Limibacter armeniacum: one gene and its partner. The protein of the gene in region 2 interacts with the protein of the main gene of each other region in a pairwise test. Links are inferred from orthologs where the notes say so. Each region holds a gene or a part of one and is shown on either strand. Other genes may lie near its edges. The genes, in order: ruvA and ruvC.

What was found.
Region 1: the proteins of ruvC (region 2) and ruvA interact in binary tests that used the Escherichia coli proteins (3 or more experiments, as listed by UniProt). The link is inferred for Limibacter armeniacum from one-to-one orthologs.

Annotation. Positions count from the first base shown.
Region 1 is NZ_JBAJNO010000009.1:99,222-109,820, forward strand. The notes cover bases 4,806-7,537. They hold ruvA (Holliday junction branch migration protein RuvA), read right to left. Parts: upstream 6,606-7,537; coding sequence 6,006-6,605; downstream 4,806-6,005. Other genes in these bases: sov (T9SS outer membrane translocon Sov/SprA), read right to left, coding at 4,806-5,546; V6R21_RS18065 (DUF4837 family protein), read right to left, coding at 6,768-7,537. In the rest of the region: more of sov, read right to left, coding at 1-4,805; more of V6R21_RS18065, read right to left, coding at 7,538-7,844; V6R21_RS18070 (DUF445 family protein), read left to right, coding at 8,037-10,599. UniProt on the Escherichia coli protein: The RuvA-RuvB-RuvC complex processes Holliday junction (HJ) DNA during genetic recombination and DNA repair.
Region 2 is NZ_JBAJNO010000008.1:1,620,511-1,631,138, reverse strand. Bases 4,907-7,667 are described here. They hold ruvC (crossover junction endodeoxyribonuclease RuvC), read right to left. Parts: upstream 6,683-7,667; coding sequence 6,131-6,682; downstream 4,907-6,130. Other genes in these bases: V6R21_RS12735 (metal ABC transporter permease), read right to left, coding at 6,768-7,634; V6R21_RS12745 (enoyl-ACP reductase FabI), read right to left, coding at 5,157-5,972; V6R21_RS12750 (hypothetical protein), read left to right, coding at 4,907-5,051. In the rest of the region: V6R21_RS12760 (peptidylprolyl isomerase), read right to left, coding at 1-718; V6R21_RS12755 (FAD-binding and (Fe-S)-binding domain-containing protein), read right to left, coding at 1,050-3,983; more of V6R21_RS12750, read left to right, coding at 4,473-4,906; V6R21_RS12730 (ComEA family DNA-binding protein), read right to left, coding at 7,729-9,744; V6R21_RS12725 (hypothetical protein), read right to left, coding at 9,741-10,568.

The DNA of each region.
Region 1 (10,599 bases), on a different replicon or contig from region 2:
TTATTCTGAAGTGTATTACCGAAATCCTCCAAGCCTTTTGTTGCGGCTACCCAGCTTGTACCACCAACATACCTAACATCAGAACTCACCCAATCAATCGCAGGGATCTTATCAAGAGGCAACTGGTATGTTCCTGTAAAGGACTGCGTAAACTGCTTCATTCTACCAAAGTCAGACAAATTGTCCCAAATAGTATCCCTTGCAGCCTGATTCATCTCCCCAAATGGTTCATCAATAATCGCATTGGCTGTTGCTGCATAATCCAGCTTCAGACTATTTGTCAAGTCCCAACTTACATTATAGTTCCTGTTAAAGAAAAAGGTCTTCTCGAAGAACAACTGACTTGGATCAATTTCAAGGTTACTGTCTCTCAACTGCGTACGGATATACCTTCTATCCAAATCACCTCTCACCGTAACCGATGTTGGCAATGGATTAAAGTTAAAGTCCTTGATCAGTTGGAGATACTTCCCATCAAATGCTTTTATATTCTTGAATGGCTCAAAACCATCAAACGGTAACTGGTAAGTGTATGCAGCACCAATTTTCCACTGTACATCCTCCATGGAAGCGGTATTCATATTACGTTGGAAACGCTTTGTATATGCCCCACTAAAAGTCCAGTTTTCAATATCCCAAGGGTATAGCTTGGCCCCCTCTCTCATCTTCTTCTTACGAAGTCCAGAAATATTGATACTGAATGCATCCGAATAGTCCTGTACAATTTTTCTGTAATCAGCTCCTGCCTCTGCCGTTTCAAAAGCTGCAATAGAAACATCAAGCGGTACATCAGGGTCTTTAGGGTCAAAGTATGGATCTGAAGTACTTCTGTCGTAACTCACATACAGCGGCATGGTAACACCAATCCTATTCAGCCATAGTTTATCTACATTGATATTGGATGCTACACCATACATCATTGTTTCATCCATACTACGACTACCGATTTTGTCTTGAATACCACCAAAACCAACAGTTGTATACCTCACATTGGCTTGAAGCGTAGCAAAGTCAGCAAGTTTTGTATCCAGATTTGCATTTACTGCCCAACCTGAGAATGTATTATAATCAGTCACTCTCAATTCATTGGCCCAAATACAAACATCCCTCAGGCTATTATTGCTTTCTGGGTTTCTTACCCCGATAATCGCCATCTTGACAGCACTCAAGTCAGGACGACCTACTACACTTATATTATAGTTTCTGATTTTTTCGGTATAAGGCTCTGTCGTCGAACTTCCTGACTTATCTCTTTTTGACTTAATCAGGTAAAGCTCTTCCAAGGCAACATCAATTTCATTGTCCCTTGGCCAAATAGCCTCCGCTGTATTGGAACCCCTTGGTGTTATATCCAAAGGCACTTCTATTTCATAATAGTTTTGCGTAAAGTCCGTACCCAATCTCAAATAAGCAGTCAATTCATCATCTCTTGCATTATCACTCTCAGCATGCAATTCCATTTTGATGCGCTTATAATTGACCAAGTTCAAAGCAAAATTCTTAAAAACTGCCTGACTGGTTCCCGGTTCCAATCCACTCACACACATCTGAATAGATTGTTCGTTTATTCGTCTTGTAACCGTTGAAGTAGCATCGTAATCTCTTTCAAAACCTGGAGGCAATACATAAGGAATACCTTCGCCTGTATCCAGACCGTTCTCTTCAATATTGACAGATGAAACTTCAACTGATGAGTTTGGCTGAGGTTTGGTTAGGTCTTCGAGACTGCTAGCAGTATAAGGTCTCCATTGCGCTCCTACCAACTGGAAGTTTACCATTCTCAAGACAACAGGCTGTTCCCAACCTGTCAGGAACATTCTCATAAAACGGATAGACTTATAGCTCAATCCGTTTCCTCCAATTTCCTCAACATGGCTTCCCCTAATCGGGATTCTAAACTGATACCACTTCACACGTTCACCTGACTCAGGTGCTTCTGCTTCTACCTCATCAACGATATAAGGATGAGACGTATTCAACTGACTTGGTTTCAAGTCTAGTTCATACTGGAAATACTGATTCAGGTCTGAAACGGTATTATCCTTATTCAAATCTTCGTTGTCAGGCAAGTTAGAAGATGATGCAGGAAAAGCGCTTCCCCCACTCAGTTCAGGAGAGTTTCCATCAGGACCATTGAAGCTCTTGTAACGTTGCAGGATAGAGAAGTCATTCTCATCAGCATAACTGCCTAGGTAATAGCGGAAGTCATCACCAGACGGGTCTTCTTCTATAGATGACCTGATTGAGCCTGGCAATGCTGATAAGTAATCACTCAAGAATGTACGTTCCCTTTCTGAGCTCAATCCGTCAAAACCCACGTCCTGAGCATCACGAGGTACCGCTGAGTTAAAGGCATTATTCAAATACTGTGTATTTGGCGTAAAGCCCCAATCTTCTGTTTGGGACATTGCATCATCATTGGTAGTCAGACCATTTTCAAAGAAATGTCTTCCATCCGGCACCAAGTCTTCTGAAATATTACCCAAGTTAAAGAACAGCTTACCACCTGTCGTATTGTTCTTTCCTTCTACCTGACCATTTTCTCCATCTAAGAACGGGTCCAACAACCAGAACTCTATGTATTGGACATTGATATTATCAAAGTCAACATCGTGTGTAATGGCTTTCGTAATTGCACCAAAGTTCTCCGTTGGATTAGGAAGGCTACCATCCGAATTAAGGTCTGTCCTGTAGTTATAAGGACCTCTCTCATCAGGGTAATATGCAATGTCAAATGAAATCTCATTTCCAGTAATCTGCTCACGTTGCTTTCCTTGGAATACCTCATTGTAAGGAATCAGACGAGAGTAATGATTCTGCAATACTTCTGAAGTAATATTACTAGGTCTTTGAGATGAGCCTGATCCGCCAGAAAAATAGAATACATTATCGATATTATACCAAGCCATCTTGGCACGCTTGTAATTGTAGCTTCTTTCATCAGTCGGGTCCACGTAGTCATTTAGTATATCTACTGGGGTTGAACCTATTGCCCACTGAGTTGGTGTACGTGTATAGTCGTATGGTACCTCAGCTCCCTCAAAATCATCAATGTATGATACGCCATCGGTCCCCACCAATTTAGGTGCACTAGGTACCAACTGGGCAAACTCACCCTTAAATACAACTGTTGAATTTTCTGTTGTGGAAATACCTGGAATGGCATCTATAGCTTTAGTCAAAAACCTTGAATCTGTACGGTAGTCCACTGATGTACCCCATAGGGTATTTCGGGTTGGCTCGCTACCTACAGCAATCCTTCTAATCAAAGGCTTTTCATTCAGGTGCAATAAGGTTGCGGACACTTTCAGGTCTTTACTGAAGTGGTATTCCAAATCAACACCAGCCAAGTTTCTTGTTTGGAAATTGAAAAGGTCAGCTCTTTCATATTGTATCTGAATATCCTTATTAGAGTTCAACACCCCTTCATTCAGGATTTTCACACGACCAAACTGGTAATCGACTGTATAGTCAACCCCTTCCGTCAAGGAGGTTCCTCCTACCGAAACCACTACTGAATTCTCTGAAATATTGATTCCTGGCAATGTGATATCTCCTGATGAACCGGACTGAACACTACCCTTAATAAAGTATTTGTTCTGAAGCGTATTCAGCTTTGCATCAGCCTGAGTTTTATTATAAAGGTCTGTGAAAACGTATTTCTCCACCAGTGCAGACTCACTTGGCTCAAACAAATCGTCCAGTGTCTTACCAAAAGGCTCTAAAACAGGGAAGATAATCCGCCCTTCCTGAGGATGAATTGTGATGCCTTCTACATAGTCGTATTTACTGTCTGGCTGACGCTCCTGACTTGGGTTCAACTGGTCAGCATTCATCAGTCTTACCAATGGGATATTGGCTGTATTCTGACCATCTGGCAAGTTAGGGTTATCGACACCTGAAGCATCGTCCTTATAAACTACTCTCAGGTTAAAGTTCTCTTTCTGAATCTGCGTTGCCTGAAGTTGGTAGATGTTTTTCATCATCAGGTCCCAAGTTGGCAAGTCCGTTCTGATCGTAGAAGGACTTAGCATTTTCATATAGACTACCGCATTCGCATCCAGATTCGTATAGTCCTCATTCAGTTCACCAACCTTAAATGTCTGTCCGTTGTAAGTGTATTCGTAAGCTACTGCCAGAATCTCGTCATTACGCAAAGGAGCATTCAGGGTAATGTAACCCAACAATGGATCTAGAGTATATTCTGTAGATGTCAACTCCCTAGCAGAACGAAGTACTTCGAAGTCAGTACCGTTTGTCATGCCATTAAACCCTTCCAAAGAGCTTTTAACATTATCAGGGTTTCTTGCTCCACCAAGTTGGGCGATTTCATTGTACAGGCTATTGGCATTATTACCTGCTTCTCCATTAGGAGTTCCTCCACCTATCCAACTGCTGTTGTATGGTGTAGACTCACCAAGGTCGAGGAATGCCGCTAAACTTCTGAGGTTCTGCGTATCATTATTTCGGTTGGTAACAAAAACCTTTACCCTTGTAACAACAACCCCTGAATTGATAATTGGCAAATTCTGGAGTGCTCTTTCATAGTTGTCACGGAAAAACTGCGAAAGGAAGAAGTTTCTATTGGCTTCATAATTATCAGCTTGCATCTCAAACTCTGCTGCCTGAGATCCATTTCGAATGGTCATTGTTTCTACCGAACCTCGCTGACTTGAAAAAATACCACTAACGTATAGTTTACCAAATCGCATTTTGGTATAAACACCAAACAGGTTTTGCGCTCCTGTAATCAAGGAGTTGGAAACAGGAAAACTCACATTACCCACCTGTACATCCTGAATGATATCATGGTCATATGCTGTATAGGACAGGTTATATCTTTGCTCAAACTGAAAGGCACTTTTGGTATCAAAATTACCTGATACCGTCAGCTTGTCTCCAATCTTACCTTCCAACGCCATCCCGATCTGCTGATCGAAATTGAAGCCCCCGTTTCTTTGCTGACGAACAGGTATTTGAGGGTTGTCTACTCTTTGCCATAAGCCTCCAAAATCCAGCAGTACACTACCACTGGTCTTGAACTCCATCGTACTTCCGCCAAACAGCCTGTCCGCTACTTTACCCAAGTAAATTGGCGGAATCAACCTGCTCCCATCCTTACCGGGAAGGGCATCTCGTCCGTCCTGCTGAATCGAAAGGCTTCTCCAGTAATCCTGTTGTTGCTTCTGAAATAGGTATTTCCTGTATTCATTATAAGGAATAAGTGTAGGCGGACGGTACTCCATATCATTCAATGTTTCATTGACATTGAAATAAGTACCACTTGAATCCAACTCAATATTCACATTCGAATTGGGAGGAGTATTCAGCAACAAAGGAGAGTTACTCCGTGGATTAGTCAACGGGTCTCCATATCGGTCTTGCTCATAAGGCTTGAGCTTTAGGTCTCTTTTCGTTGTGTCCTGGTCAACCTTTTGCTGAGCTGGTACCTGTAACACTCCAAGAGAGGCATTAGGTTTCGCCCACACAACATCATTCCCAGCAAAAGTAGCAGCACACAGCAACATCAATACCAAATAGCGCAAAGTGACTTCGGTTTTTATTGTATGAAAAATGGATTTAGTAGCCAGAGCCTTCTGGTCTAAATTATAGTAGAAAATAGCTGTTAAAGCTAAATCATTATCCCCAAAAAACCTTTGCTTGTCTAGTCAAGTAGAAGCAAACTAATTCGCAACAGGTAATTTGTAAAGTAGGCTCCTGAGTAGGAAGGTGGATTAACAATTCAGGTCAGACACCTCCCTGCTTTTGAGGTTATACATGTTTTTATTGTAAGAAAATCTACATTACCCAAACAGCGTGTAACCTTTCTCAATTAGGAAAAAGAGCAACAGTATTACATTCATACAATGTTCAAAATTGATTATTTCAATATGATCATTCCTTGAATATAACATTTAAGACTTAAGTATTGTATATTCTTGATACGTAAGTACCTCAAAAGCAGTAGAAATCTAATCCTATAGGCATCAATTATTTGAATATCACTAATTTTTTAAAGCAAGTTTGATCAACTGTTCTACACTTAACCCTGCACCATGTTTCTTCATAATGGTTTTCAAACTACGATCTGCCATCGGTTTTGAGAACCCAAGTTGCATCAGTGCCTCCAACGCTTCCTGTTTGTTTCGTTGATCATCAGAAGTCATACCAGCTACAGCCGCAACCTCTGCACCCTCAATTTCTAGTTTGCTTACCTTGTCCTTCAGCTCTATGATGACACGCTGGGCTGTTTTGGCTCCTACCCCTTTCACCGACTGGATTGTGGCTACATCGTCTGACTGTATCGCCTGTTTAATTTCAGCAGCCGAAAGCGACGAAAGAAAAGCCAATCCGGTTGATGGCCCAATTCCCGAAATACTGATCAGTAAAAGGAACAGGTCTTTCTCAGGTTTTTCAATGAAACCATAAAGCAGCTGCGCATCTTCTTTCACATAGAAATGGGTATGAAGCAAGCAACTTTCCTTGTCTCCGATCTTGGCATAGGTGCTAAGTGGAATATGCACTTCATATCCGATCCCCGCCACATCAATCACCGCATAAGTCGGTGACTTGACTACCAATTTACCGCTAATATAATTATACATAACTTACAAAAGTACAAAGTAAAAAGGGAGAAGGAAATAAATCCCTGACAATCAGTGCAGGTATTTTTTCTCTTCTCCGATTTATATAATCAAAATCTTTATTTAAACAGTCATATTCATAATATCGAGGGATTATCCAACGACAACCTCTCTTCGCAAGAATTAATCCACAGACTGCAACATCACCTGCATTTCACGCATGTATTCACGTTTTTTCTGCTGAGGGGCATACACAAAACCTTCAATATAGTAAAGCATGTCTCCGCCATCATTAACCATCACATAACTAACAAATGGTCCACCCATTGATATGTTATTGGTTTTCCAAAGTCCTTTAGCTTCTACAGCGTGATGTCCATCAAGCTCCATAGTCTTCGTTTTGACAGGAACCAGTTTTTCGGTCACTACAAATGACTCAGGATTATCAGGGTCTCCATATAGGTGTTCTTTTGCAATCTGGTTTCTCCAGTCAATGATACTATCAGGCGAGAATTGCTCCTGCGATGTATAAGGTTTTTTCGCAATGAAAATGTTTTTATCCACTTTCAGTTCAGGGTGTCTCAACCAGATAAAGTCATCAGTCTCTTTCGCCAATTGGAAACCTGGCATCAGCTCTAGCGATATTCCAGTCGCTTTCTTCAGCTTGTTCTTCATGGTCTTGTCATAAACACCCCCGATACTTCTCATCAGGTTTTTGTTTTCCAAGTCATTGAATACCGAAGCGATTTTTCGCTGGTTTTCAGGATTCTCCAAAAACTCAAGCATCAGATCTTCTGAAGGTGCAAAAAGCATGACCATTGCCTGACCTTTTGCATAGACATCTCTATTGACTTGCATAAAAGCCTTGCCTTTCTTGCTTACTTCTTTCAGGGCATCTTCTGAGAAAAACTGCTTCATTCTTTTGGTATCACTACTTTTGGAGTCAAGCGTAGTAACCATAACAACATTCCTTGCCTGTCTCAAGATACTTTCAAAACCTCCCGGTCTTACATGACTTATCGTAAACATCGGCTCGGGCTGCGGCAGAATATCCACAGTTTGTGCCAAAACACTATCATATACAATATCACCCAGCTTTCCTTTCCATTGAGCTGAGTCCATAATCAGGATCATTTCACCTGGTTTTCCTTTTGCTACTGGCAAATTCTTGCTACCCTCTTCTTTACTCTTGCTACATGCTGTAAAAACACATACCAAAGCCAGAAGGGAAACCATTATTATCTTTACATTGAATTTCATAAACTTCCTCAAGTTATTCTCCTAAAAACGATCTTCTAAATATCCACAACAGATCGGGTAACCTGTCAACAATATTAACCAAGTTCACAGAAAAGTTACAATTAAACCGTAAAATAATTATTGCTGTCCCTCTTTTGAGGGAAAATATTTGTATGTTGGCAAATCAACTCAAACGGTCAACCGCTAACATACATGTACTACTCATTTCTCCTCAAAATTTTTTCAGGTTCAATCGTTGGCTATACTACAAATGACCTCGCCTTAAGAATGCTATTTGAAAGAGTCGTTGGCATTCCCAGTGTAGTCGAGCAAACCAAAGATCAGTTTATCAAGAACATCAGTAAACTAGTCGAATCCGAAATCATCCGACATGACAATATTAAAGTAGAGCTTCAGAAACCTGCATTCAAGAATGCATTGGTCAAGATGTTTGAAGAGCTGATTCAACATAGCATTAGCGAACAGCTACCTGACGGAATGCTACTGAAAGATATTCCGGGCATTGAAGCCTCGTTCAACAACTTGCTCGGCACACTCTCAGATACAATTGAAAAACCTCTTTTTCATATCCTGAAAGACTTCACCAAACAAAATGTAATCGGTGAAGTAATCTCTCCTGAGCAAGCAGATGCTATGGCCCGAAAGGTCTATGAAGCCATGAAACTGACTGTACTGACTCCCGGTCTGGCTGAAGACTTTACCGAAAAACTTTGGAAAGAACTAAGCGATGAAAAACTGAGAACACTGCTTTCTGAAAAGCTTTTGGAAAACCTTAAATCCAATGCAAGCAAGATTTTCAAAGAGTTAAGTGTGGAACTACACCGCAACCACTACCCCCTAGACAGCCTACTCAGAAAGATTCTCCATCAACTAGAAATTGAAGGCCTGATGGGAAAAGTAGCTGACAGTGTTGCTCAAAAGCGAATCACCGAAATATTGGGTAGTGAGCAAGCCTCTTCTACAGCAAAAGAACTCATCAGCATATTCAAAACTTTGCTTGCTGACGAAAGTGCTGACAGCCCTATCAAGACACTGATAAGGATTGTTGTCGATGTCGTTAGTCAGGAGCAGACGACTATCTTTGAGTTACTTCCTGAGGATAGTCGCCACAACTTTGAACAATTCCTTAAAAGCAAACTCCCATACCTAATTGAGACTGTAATTTCTTGGATAAGGGATAACAAAGAAGAGATTGACGAAATCGTCAATGAAGCTTTTGAAAAAAATGCATCACTGGTAGGCAACTGGCTAATCAGCCTATTTATTGAAAGCGTCAGTGACCGTTTTAGGATTGTAGAAGAAATTGTAGCCATCACCCGAAAGCAGCAGGAAGGCATTCACTCCAAATCCATTGCCAAAAAAGGTGCTGAAGAGATTATCAAGTTTCTGAAAAACAATAGTATCAGTAACCTTTTTGCTGGAATTGATCGAGAGAAAATTGTAGACGTCCTTTTTAAGTCACTCCAACAGGTAGCAGACGACAAGCTACTCAATACAGAAAATGAGGCATTTGAGAAATTCTTCGACCAACAAATCGGGAGTATCTGGCCCGCTAAACGAAGGGTTAATGACTTACAGGAAGTGCTAAACTACCTCTTGGATGAAGATCTGCTCAAGGAGTTCCTTAAAAGTGACAAGGCCATTGACCGTGCTGAAGAGATTCTGGTCAATAAGATCAATGAACTCAAAGAGATCAGTATTTCTAAAATTGTATCTCCTGAGTTACTTACTCAAAACATTGGTAACCTAAGGTATACACTTGAGGATGCACTTATAAAAAACAGATCCAGAGGTGAAGAACTACTCAAACAAATGGTTGAAGAACGTCTCAGGTCCAATACTTGGGACTTGTATGTCAAGGATACGCAACTTGAGAAAATTGTTCCTGAGTTAGCCGACAAGATCGTTGAAACTGTACAGAGAGAGTTCAAGCATGTAATTGAATACCCTTTACAGAACATTACTGATTTTGTTGCCCAACAAGAAAACCTTCCTTACAAACTCACTGAAGAGTTAGCTGGGTTTACTGACCGTAACCTGAATAAGCTGATGGAAGGACAGGTAAGCTCATTGGTTAAGGAAAACCTAGAAAAGAAACATAAAGACCTGCCTACCATGGTAAAGGGGTTTATGGGTAAAAACATGAAACCCATCACCTACTTTGGTGCTTTTCTGGGAGCAATCGCAGGTGGGCTTACAGCACTGCTTCCTGAAGGAGACATGACCACCAACACCATGATAGCAGGAGCTGTGGTTTATGGAATCACTGGGTTGGGCACTAACTGGATTGCGATCAAGATGGTGTTCAGACCCTACCGAGAAAAAATGCTATTCGGTATCAGAATTCCTTTTACACCTGGTATCATGACCAAAAACAAGGAAAATTTTGCTGAACAGATGGGCAAATTTGTAGGCAAAGAACTCCTCAATCAACAGACTGTAGGTGAAGGAATGCACAAAAAGCTGCAAGCCATCAGACCTGTCATTGCCGAACGAGCCTCCAAGCATAACTTTGCACTGATCAATAGGATTGTACTCAGTGACCGTAATACCATCACAAAAGCAATGTCCAAGCAGGTTGTACAGCAGTTTTACAAAAAAAGAGACTTACTATCCAGACAGGTCTTCAATTTTATCGAAAACAAGGAAAAACAGCTGATTGGGGAGCAGTTTTCGGACTTGCAAGACTCATTTGCCAAACTAACTGAGCACCCAAACTTTTACAGAGGCTTGTCTTCTTTTGTTACAGAAAGAA
Region 2 (10,628 bases):
CAATCAGGAAATAATACTGATAACTGCCATCTTCAGCAGACCAGAAATTGTTACGTTTCAATGCCTGAATCTTATCAGAAGTGCTTTTCATAAATGGCGTTCCGAACAAGAGTTCATCCAAGTCAAGCCAAACCTCATCATTCAGGTGTGCAAAATCGGCATAACTGTACGACAAAGATCTAAGCTCTTCCTTATCCTCTTCCTTCGATGAACGCATCCATTTCTGAACTTTGTCCAACTTTGGTGCTTCCTTTGGAAATTTCAGAAACAAGCCTCTTACAATATTTGATTTCAGGAGAAATTCCTTTTCATTCTCATCATAATAAGCCTGTATCTCCGTATCAGTCACGGTAGTGTCCAGATGCTCATCTACGTACTTACGCTCGTAAGCATACATCAGCAACTGAAACTTATAGTCCTGCATACGTCTCTCCATCTCCGCCTCATCCATCACAAGGTTCTTTTCAGCTTCGGAGAGAATCAGCTCTCTATTAATCCAAGAATTGATATATCTTCCAACAATATTGGCACTATCTTCCTGAGAAATGCGGGCAGGAAGAATCTCATTTACATCCGATTCATATAGGTATTTATCGTGTACTCTAGCAAGCGTTGCGCCTTTTCCACCTTCCTCAGTACCAGATGAAAAAATGTGCTGAACCTGGTCACAGCCCCAAAAAGCATAAGCACAGCTAAGCAGCAGAATATATTTTTTCATAAAGTTTATTGATCCAAATTCTAATGGTTCTAATACAAAGGTAGAAAGGCTGTGAGGTATTTTAGTATCTGTTGGCTGATTTTAATGCTATTTAGCCTTTTTTAACAGCAGAATCTAACAATGGCGAATACCCATTTCACTTACAATAATTGACAGTACTATTCAGGTTTTCAAAATATTACACTGTCTTCAAACGCTATTATTGACTAAATTCCTCTTCCTTAAATCTCCTTTGGGCTTAGGTCTATTTTGTAATAAGTAGCGATTATCTATAAAAAAAACCGGATTAGCAAATCCGGTTTTTCTGTTATAAGCGATGGTTTTAGCACCATTATTTCAATGCATCATGCAATATTTCAATTGGGTGAAGTGCTGTTTTTCCAGTACCGTCTTTTATCTGATGACGGCAACTTGTTCCTGGTGCAGCAATCATCACACTTTCTGGCTGCTTACGAACAGTAGGGAAAAGTACCAACTCTCCTATCTGCATAGAAGTCTCATAGTGCTCTTTCTCATACCCAAATGACCCTGCCATTCCACAGCACCCTGAAGGTATCATATGCACCTCAAAGTTTGTTGGCAATGACAACATCTGCTTTGTTGGTGTCAATGAAGCCATTGACTTCTGATGACAATGTCCGTGAACCTTTATGAGCTGTTGCTTTTCAGTAAACTGGTCAGCTGTAATATTTCCAGCCTTTATTTCCTTAGCGAAAAACTCATCAAAAAGCAGTGCATTTTCTCCCAGGTTACGAGCATCTGCTTTCATGTAATCAGGTACTAAGTCAATATACTCATCCCTAAAAGTCAAAATTGCGGATGGCTCAATCCCTACCAATGGCACCTCTTCAGAGATGATGTCTTTCAGCAAGTTTACATTTTGAATAGCAATCTCTTTTGCTTCTCTTACCAGACCTTTTGAAAGGTAAGTCCTGCCACTTTCGATATGCTTAGGGATAATTACCTCATAACCCAACTTCTCCAATAGAGATACCATCTTGATACCTACAGGAGTATCATTGTAGTTGGTAAATTCATCATTGAAAAGGTATACCTTTCCTTTTGTATTGACCTGTGCTGATTTCAGTTGTTTCTGGTGCTTCTTAAACCATTTATCGACAGTCGTTTTATGCAAAAGAGGAACAGACCTTTCTTTTGCAAACCCAGACACAGACTTGGCTATTGCAGCTGTAGGACCAAACTTGAAAACAAAGTTATAGGCCCAAGGTGCTAGTGAAGCTAATGTATTCAACTTACTGAAACCTGCTATCATCTTCGCTCTTAAAGGAACACCATTCGCATCATAGTAGTGCTGTAGAAACTCTGCCTTCAATTTTGCGACATCCACATTGGAAGGACATTCAGACTTACAAGCCTTACACGACAAACAAAGGTCCATCACATCATAAATCTCTTTATGATTGAAACGGTTTTGCTCATAAGGCTTTCTCAAATACTCTCGCATGATGTTAGCCCTAGCCCTAGTCGTGTGCTTCTCGTTTCGGGTAGCCATATAGCTTGGACACATGGTACCTCCTGACAGCTCCGTCTTACGACAATCTCCTGAACCGTTACAGAATTCGGCAGCCCTTACCAAACCTTGTGTAGCGCTAAAATCAAACACTGTATCAATATCTGGCGTATCGATACCTGGCATATAACGCAAGCTTGTGTTCATTGGCGGAGTATCCACAATTTTGCCTGGATTGAATACATTTTTCGGGTCCCAAGCAAACTTTACTTCTTTTAGCAACTCATAATTTTTCTCCCCGACCATAAATCGGATAAACTCTCCTCTGAGTCTACCGTCTCCGTGCTCTCCACTCAATGATCCATTATATTTCTTTACTAAATGGGCTATTTCATCAGCAATGGTATGGAACATTTGGTTACCTTCTTCTGTCTTCAAGTCAAGAATAGGACGAAGGTGCAACTCTCCTGAACCTGCATGAGCATAATGAACACAATACAGGTTGTGTTTTGTAAGTGTCTCATTGAAGTCCGCTATATAGGAAGGCAAGTCATTAACATCTACCGCTGTATCTTCAATTACTGCCACAGGCTTCATATCTCCAGGCGTATTTGACAATAGGCCTAACCCTGCCTTACGCAGGTTCCAGACTTTTTTGATATCATCACCAAATACATATGGAAAATGAAAACCAAGTCCTGCTTGCTTCATCTCTTCCACCATAGCATCAGCAGCATTTTTCACTTCTTCTTCACTATCTCTACTGATCTCCACTACCAAAATCGCGCCTGGATCTCCCTGCACAAAGAAACGGTTTTTCGCCTGTTCTATGTTAGCTTTTGTACATTCTAACACATAATGGTCCATCAATTCACTTGCTGATGGCGTATATTTCAATGCGATAAGGTTTGCTCGTAAAGACTCATCAATTGTATTGAAGTGAGCACATACCAGCCCTTTATAGGCAGGAGGAGTTGGATCACAATGAAGTTTAATTTCCGTAATAAATATCAGAGTACCTTCAGAGCCTGCAATCAACTTACAGAAGTTGAAACGCATACCATCGTTATTGAATGGTTCTGTATCTGCCAGCAAGTCCAATGCATAACCTGTATTCCTTCTTGGAATCGTCTTTTTAGGATACTCTTTCTCTATTTCCTCCCTGTTTACCTCATCAGACAGCATTTCCCTGACTTGATTGTAAACCTTCGTTTCCAGCGTATCGGGTCCTTGACATTTAGCAAGAAACTCATCAGGACTAATATCCTTGAAGACTACCTCACTTCCATCACTCAAAAAGCCTCTCACCTCCATCAGGTGATCTCTTGTGCTTCCATAGACCACAGAATTGGATCCACAAGAATTATTACCGACCATTCCCCCAATCATCGCACGGTTAGCCGTAGACGTTTCAGGGCCAAAAAACAACCCATATGGCTTTAAGTGCATATTTAGCTCATCCCGGATAACGCCAGGTTGTACACGTACCCACTGCTCTTCCTTATTCACTTCCAGTATAGAAGTAAACTTCTGTGAAACGTCTACCACAATACCACTACCCACTACTTGCCCTGCCAACGAGGTACCCGCTGTACGTGGGATCAATGAGACGCTGTGCTCATTAGCAAAGACAATAAGCTTTCTGATATCCTCCTCTGTTTCTGGTATAGCAACAGCCAAAGGCATTTCTCGGTAAGCAGACGCATCCGTGGCGTATAATGTACGGATGGTATCATTGTACAATAGCTTTCCTTTTAGGGAAGCTGAAAGTTTGTTCAGTTTATTGTGGTCCATTCTCATCAATCATTTTGGGTCCAACTCAAAATCCCATACAAATATAGCACAGCTTTAAAATTATAACCTTATCATATTGTAATAATCCTCTTCCCTAAAACTTTCTCTCCATCTCACAGACAGTTGCAAAATAAAAGTGTTTTGGCAACGCTTTTGTACTATTCCTGTTTAGCTGAATTAGCTTTTAAGGTGCAAAAATAGTTCTTATGCCATCAAATACATCACAGAAATCAAGGATTTGACCATTCTTGTTCGAAGATTGAGCATTATCTTCCAACTTTTAGTCTGATATATCCATGCATACACCTATAAACAAAGCGCTTCCGTCGTATCTTCTTAAAATGAGTTTGAAGACAGGCACAAAAAATCTTAATTTGATACAAGAAATTATACTTTAACTGCGAATCCTGCTATCAGGAAAAATATTTCAGCAAGTTTTGAGTTTTATACAAAAGACCTAGTATGTCTGAATTTAACTATCGCTATTCAATGAAAGGAAAAACCTTTTTCTATATATTATTATTTTTTGCCTTTAACCTTCTTACTTCCAATGCAAAGGCTCAGACCGTATCGAACGATATTGCTTCGATGAATGATCCTTTTATGAAGCCTGAACTTTGGGCAAAACTAAAAACTCAGCCTGACAACGATTACTTCTGGAAACTCTATTTTGGTAAAGACTTATTTGATTTACCCGAAGACCAGTACAAAATTTATGAAGGTTTGCGTCAAAAACTGATTAAGGAAGAAAACAAAAGAAGAGCTGCTGTTAAAAAGAAAATTATTGAGCGAAAAATAGCAGAAGAGGCTGAAACAAATAACAGGTTTGCCAGTGATCCTATTTATCAGGATCTAGTCAGTAACATCAGCAAGAACTTTGTAATGATTGAAATGTACTTTACGGATAAGTTTGAAGAGGCTGGAAGTGAATATGTTTCCTACTTTGACATGTATCCAAACAATGATTACAACAAGATTCAGTGGGTTGATGAGCATGAGCACAGACTCGGAGAACTTCTTCGAATGAAAGAACTCAACAACAATACTTATAAAGGAACATTGAAGTAGGAATGCTATTCATTTGGCTTTCCTAATAGTAAATAAAGATGGTCATAAAAAAACGGTTGGTGTTTTGATAACACCAACCGTTTTTTTGTTAAAGCAGTAATAAAATTACTTGCTCAATCTCTCTACCAATGCATGTGAGATGCCTGATGTTGAGAAACCACCATCATGGAAAAGGTTTTGCATTGTAACCTTCTTAGTCAGGTCAGAGAATAAAGTGATGATGTAATCAGCACACTCTCCTGCTGTTGCATTACCTAGTGGAGAAAGCATATCTGCGTAATCCAGGAATACATTGAAACCTGAGATACCTTGACCCGCTGTAGTAGGAGTTGGAGACTGAGAAATCGTGTTCACACGAACTTTCTTATTCTCACCCAAACGCTGACCAAAACTTCTTGCGATTGACTCCAATACTGCTTTAGCCTGTGACATATCACTGTAATCAGGATATGCTCTTTGAGCTGCAATATATGACAGTCCTACTACTGAACCCCACTCATTCAGGATGTCCATTTTTTCAGCAACTTGCATCATCTTGTGGAATGATAGAGCTGAAATATCAATTGACTTTTGGTAATAGTCGTAGTTCAAGTCACCATATTCTCTACCTTTTCTCACGTTCGGGCTCATGCCGATTGAGTGAAGGATAAAGTCTATATTCTCACCACCGAAGTGCTCTTGTGCCTTTTTGTACAGGTTTTCTATATCTTCCAAAGATGTTGCGTCAGCAGGAATCACAATTGTATTCAACTGATCCGCCAACTCTTGGATTTTACCCATTCTCATGGCAACTGGTGCATTAGTCAATACAATTTCAGCACCTTCTTCTACTGCTCTGACAGCAGTTTGCCAAGCAATTGAGTTCTCATCCAGAGCACCTGTGATAATTCCTCTTTTTCCTTTTAATAGATTATAAGACATGGTTAACGATGTAATTTGGTTTCAAAAAATTGCAACACCCTCATTTCCAATCCCTTCTCTCAAAGTCTTCTTCCATCAGCGTGCCACTAAAATTGAAAGCGATGTGTGCAATTAGCCCGTAATTAGACTAATAACTTGACAAATCTATAAACTCGTACTTATTTTTTTACTATTCGATCAGGATTTTGTGCCAAAAAGTTTCCCCAAGACTTGGTTTTACTTGTATTATCCCCTTTTTGATAGACATGACAAACAGCCACTCCTAGGGCATCAGTCGCATCCAGTAACTCATTGGCTGCTGTTCTAAAATTAAGGATGTTCATCAACATCTTGGCAACCTGCTCTTTAGTCGCATTTCCATTTCCTGTTACGGCAGATTTCACTTTTTTGGGTGCATATTCTGTAATAGGAATATCCCTAATAAGTGCTGCTGCCATCGCTACTCCTTGAGCTCTACCTAGTTTAAGCATCGACTGAACGTTTTTACCAAAAAAAGGCGCTTCCAAAGCTACTTCATCAGGATGGTACTCTTCCAGTATCTGCGTAATCCTCTCATGAATCTTTTTGAGCTTCAAGGCGTGGTTACTGTACTTTGACAAATGAATGACACCATACTGAATCAGTGATAGCTTACTTCCCTTTGCCAAAATCAAACCATATCCCATTACAGTGGTACCTGGGTCTATCCCAAGAATTATTCTTTCCTCCATTCGTCAAAAATCACATTATTCTTCTGCAAAGGAAAGGAATATTTTCAACACCTCTTCTTCTATTATTCAAAATGCTCAGGTGAACCTAAACAGCCAACCTTTTTTTCTTATTGAGAATCCCTTGGCTTGGACTGAAAAGGAATGCCAACATAAACTCTATTCCGATCATTGCAGACATCGCTCCCGCGATTGAACCATCCAGCCATAATGCTAAATAGTACCCCCCTATCGCTGCGATAACCCCTGCCACAACAGACAGTGCCAACATGATGGAAAGTTTCTCTGTCAGTAAGTATGCAATTGCCGCAGGACCTACCAGAAATGCCACGACCATAATAGCCCCTACAGATTCAAATGAAAACACAGTTGTCATTGAAACAGCTCCCATCAAGGCATAATGCCATAAGTTTACTGATACTCCTATACTGGTTGCATAGACAGGATCAAAGCTAGTCAACTTCAAACCTTTATAACCGAACAGTATAAAAGCAATGACCAATAGTAGATTGCCTCCTAGCATCCAAGTAGCAGCTGGCCCCATTTCTACACCATTCCACTCCCACACATCCAAGGGTACATAAGCGATCTCCCCATATAGTACGCAATCCTGATCCAAGTCTACACTTCCTGCTAAAAAAGAAATCAGGATAACACCAATGGCAAAAAGTGCGGTAAAGGAAACCCCTATGGCTGCATCTTCCTGAAGTCCTCCTCGCTTACTTAGCATCTCAATCAGCACTGTTACAATCACGCCAAAGATGGCCGCACCAACCAGCATTGGAACATTATTGATTGAACCTGAAATAAGGTATGCGATTACGATACCGGGTAAAACAGCATGAGAGATGGCATCCCCAACCATCGTCATTTTCCTTAAAAGGAGAAAACAACCTAGCAGTCCACAACTTGATGCGACCAAAACTCCTGTCAGAATTATCCAAAATGCATCCATATATTTTTAGACTTATCTAAATTTATTTTTCAATAGATCAAAATTACATAGTTTTTTTCAATAAAAATAATCGCATGGACAATGATGATACAAATCAAAATTTCAGTAAAAGCTGTAGGGTGACTTCTGACTTTTTTGTTCCTTCAATTAGGTCATTACCACTCCCTATTACTTCCTGATTACTATAGTGTGACACAGCATACCGTCCCCAAATTGACATTCGGGTTGAAGGCTTGTATTGTACTATGTAAACCTGTCTCATACCTTGCCCATAGTATGCGGGAAAGGAAAAGGCATACAATACATTTTTTTCATAAACGTACTGTCTATTATCATAGTCGTCTGTATCAAAAACTGCCCAACGTGCACTAAACCGAAGGGATTTGTATTGGTAACTCACATCCTGAAGCAAGACCATTCCGCTTGTACTTTCAGCTCCGTCTTGCAATTGCTGACTTGCCTGATACCTTACTCCTAAATTAAGTTCCTTGCTAACTCCATAATCAACATCAAATCGCCATTGTTGCTTCGTCAATTGGGACACTTCCGTATTGGCTAAAATCTCCGTATTCTTCTCTTTCACCTCACACTTATACTGACCGTACATGGCGATTGCTTTAGATGGCTTCCATTTCACTCTCAGAAAGCTGTCATACCCCACTGAAGGTCTATTGACCTGAAAACGTAACCATGGAAACTTAAACTGATCAATATATGCGGAGATTTCCCATTGTCTGTTCGGATAAACTTTTAACCCTACATACAACCCGCTTTCATTTATATTCTGAGAAGATTCGCCAAAAGTATTTCCATAAAACGTATGAAAATCCCTTGCATAGTCCCGATACAACAATGTCAAGTCAGCATATTTAGATAAGCCAGCCATTACTCCTGCCAAATACCCCAACCCTGCATTTAAATCTTTCCCCACTTCTGAGAAAATGGTCAGGTTTTGCCAAGTTATATCCAAATCAAAACCTACAAGGGCTAATCTTTTTCCCTGAAAGTAAAATTGATTGTAATAAGTAGGAGTTGGAGATAAATGGTGAGAAAACCGGGTTTGAGAATAAGTCAATCCAACTTGCAATGGGAAAAACGAAGGTTGATATCTCAAGTGTCCTCCCGTCAAGAGCTCTGTAAGCTGCTTCCTGTTTTTAACCTCAGTTTCAGTTCTATGAAAACCGTCTTCTTTGATGGTAATGTTTTCTGCTTCAGTATTGGCATCCAAATTCCTTAAAGAACCAAAACCTGTAAAATCAAAAGCTCCTTTTGTTAGGGTAAAACCACAACCCCGAAGAAAACCACTCTCCATAGACGATGAATATGGCAATATACCTATGTGGTTCCTTTTGGCTGATAGAATGGTCTCACTTCCTTTTCCTGTCGTAAAACCTCCTCCATACAAAAGTCCTTGCCCGATCTGCATCTGATAATCTCCAATAATCAAAGACTTTAGCACTCCTTTATTAAATAACCCAACGTGAGCAGATATGTAATCAGCTCCATATCTAAATGATTCACCTGCATCTTTTTCCGCTGTAATACCGAAACTAAAATCCCTTGGTCTACTCAACCGCCATTTTAAAAATAGTTTATCAGGGCTGCCTAGATACGCTGACTTCCCTTCCTTATTGTCAATAAACCCTTGCTGTTTTTGCAATGCTCTCTGCCAACGCAAGAGCAAGTAGTGATTTTCTTCCTTTCTAATTCTTTCAAGTAATGGTCGGCTATCAGTATCATTTCCAGCATCACTTATTTTGACAAATGGTAGGATTCTATCCAGTGTATGCTGACTCCACCCTTTCACTGCCTGCAACTCATAAATGCTAAGTAGCTTTCCAAACCTTGCCTTATGCGCAATCAGAGCGTCAATTTCTTCATTATTCAACACACCTAATACCTGTAAGTCTGTTTTATCCGCTTTATTCAAGTCTAACGGAGAAAGGTAATAATGCATGAGGAGCTCAAAATCAGGAGAAGTGGTTTCTGCATCTGCCAAGTACTGTTCCATAAAAGGCTCAGCTGTTTTTGTATTATACGCAGGATGCCTTGACTGCGGAAATACCCAATATGACAGACACATCAAGAAAATCAGGAGTACAATTTTCATATTGCCGCTTTCTTAGAAAGTTGCACATACATTCCCAATAGATGATTGACAGGTAAATATTGGCTTCTCTCAATGACATAATGGACACTGACCTTATTCAGCTTACAACCAATTCCAAAATGTTGAGACAAGGGATATGTTCTAACACCAGTTTGTAAGCTTATTTCAGGAATTGGTTTATAAAAAACACCCGCATGTAATGCCTTCTCACCTGCTACCTCTTTACTGATTACCAACTGTAACTCTAACTTATCGGATAAAGGTTCATAAGCAATACCTGTCTGGATATAAGTGGGGATAGAATTTTCTTCATACCTATAGGCAGTTCGAAGGATATTTTTCACCATTGCTCCAAGCCTCAATGATGAAAGTAATGGCAAAGCTACTCCAATGTCGATTGTTGCACTCCGCTCAGTTAGTAATTGCTCCCCACCTTCTTCCATCACATTCAAGCTGAGCCCCAAATACGTTTCCCCTACCTGATGACATACTGACAGTGATACAGCTTGCTCATGAAAAGCACGATCTCCGAATCTGGCAGCAAGCAATGAGACTCTGATGGGAGAAGCAACAGGCATCACCACTCCAGCAGACATGGTAGAAAAAGAAGGATGATTAAAGCGATAGGCAAAACCTGAAAGTAGGCTAGCTTCCTTGAAATTTGAAATGATGGCAGGATTTCCGGAAATGCTCTTACTATAAACTGATGCGATATCCGCATAACCAGTAGAAGCACTAGAAGCAGAAACCTGATGTAAAAAAGATTGGGGTTGAGCGAAATTAGGTATGAAAATAAGTATGCTCAAGACTAGGGTAATTCTCATAAGTTAGCTAAAAGTTTTTTTGAACTTTCAAGCTAATGGCTATCGCCAAATACTTATGTC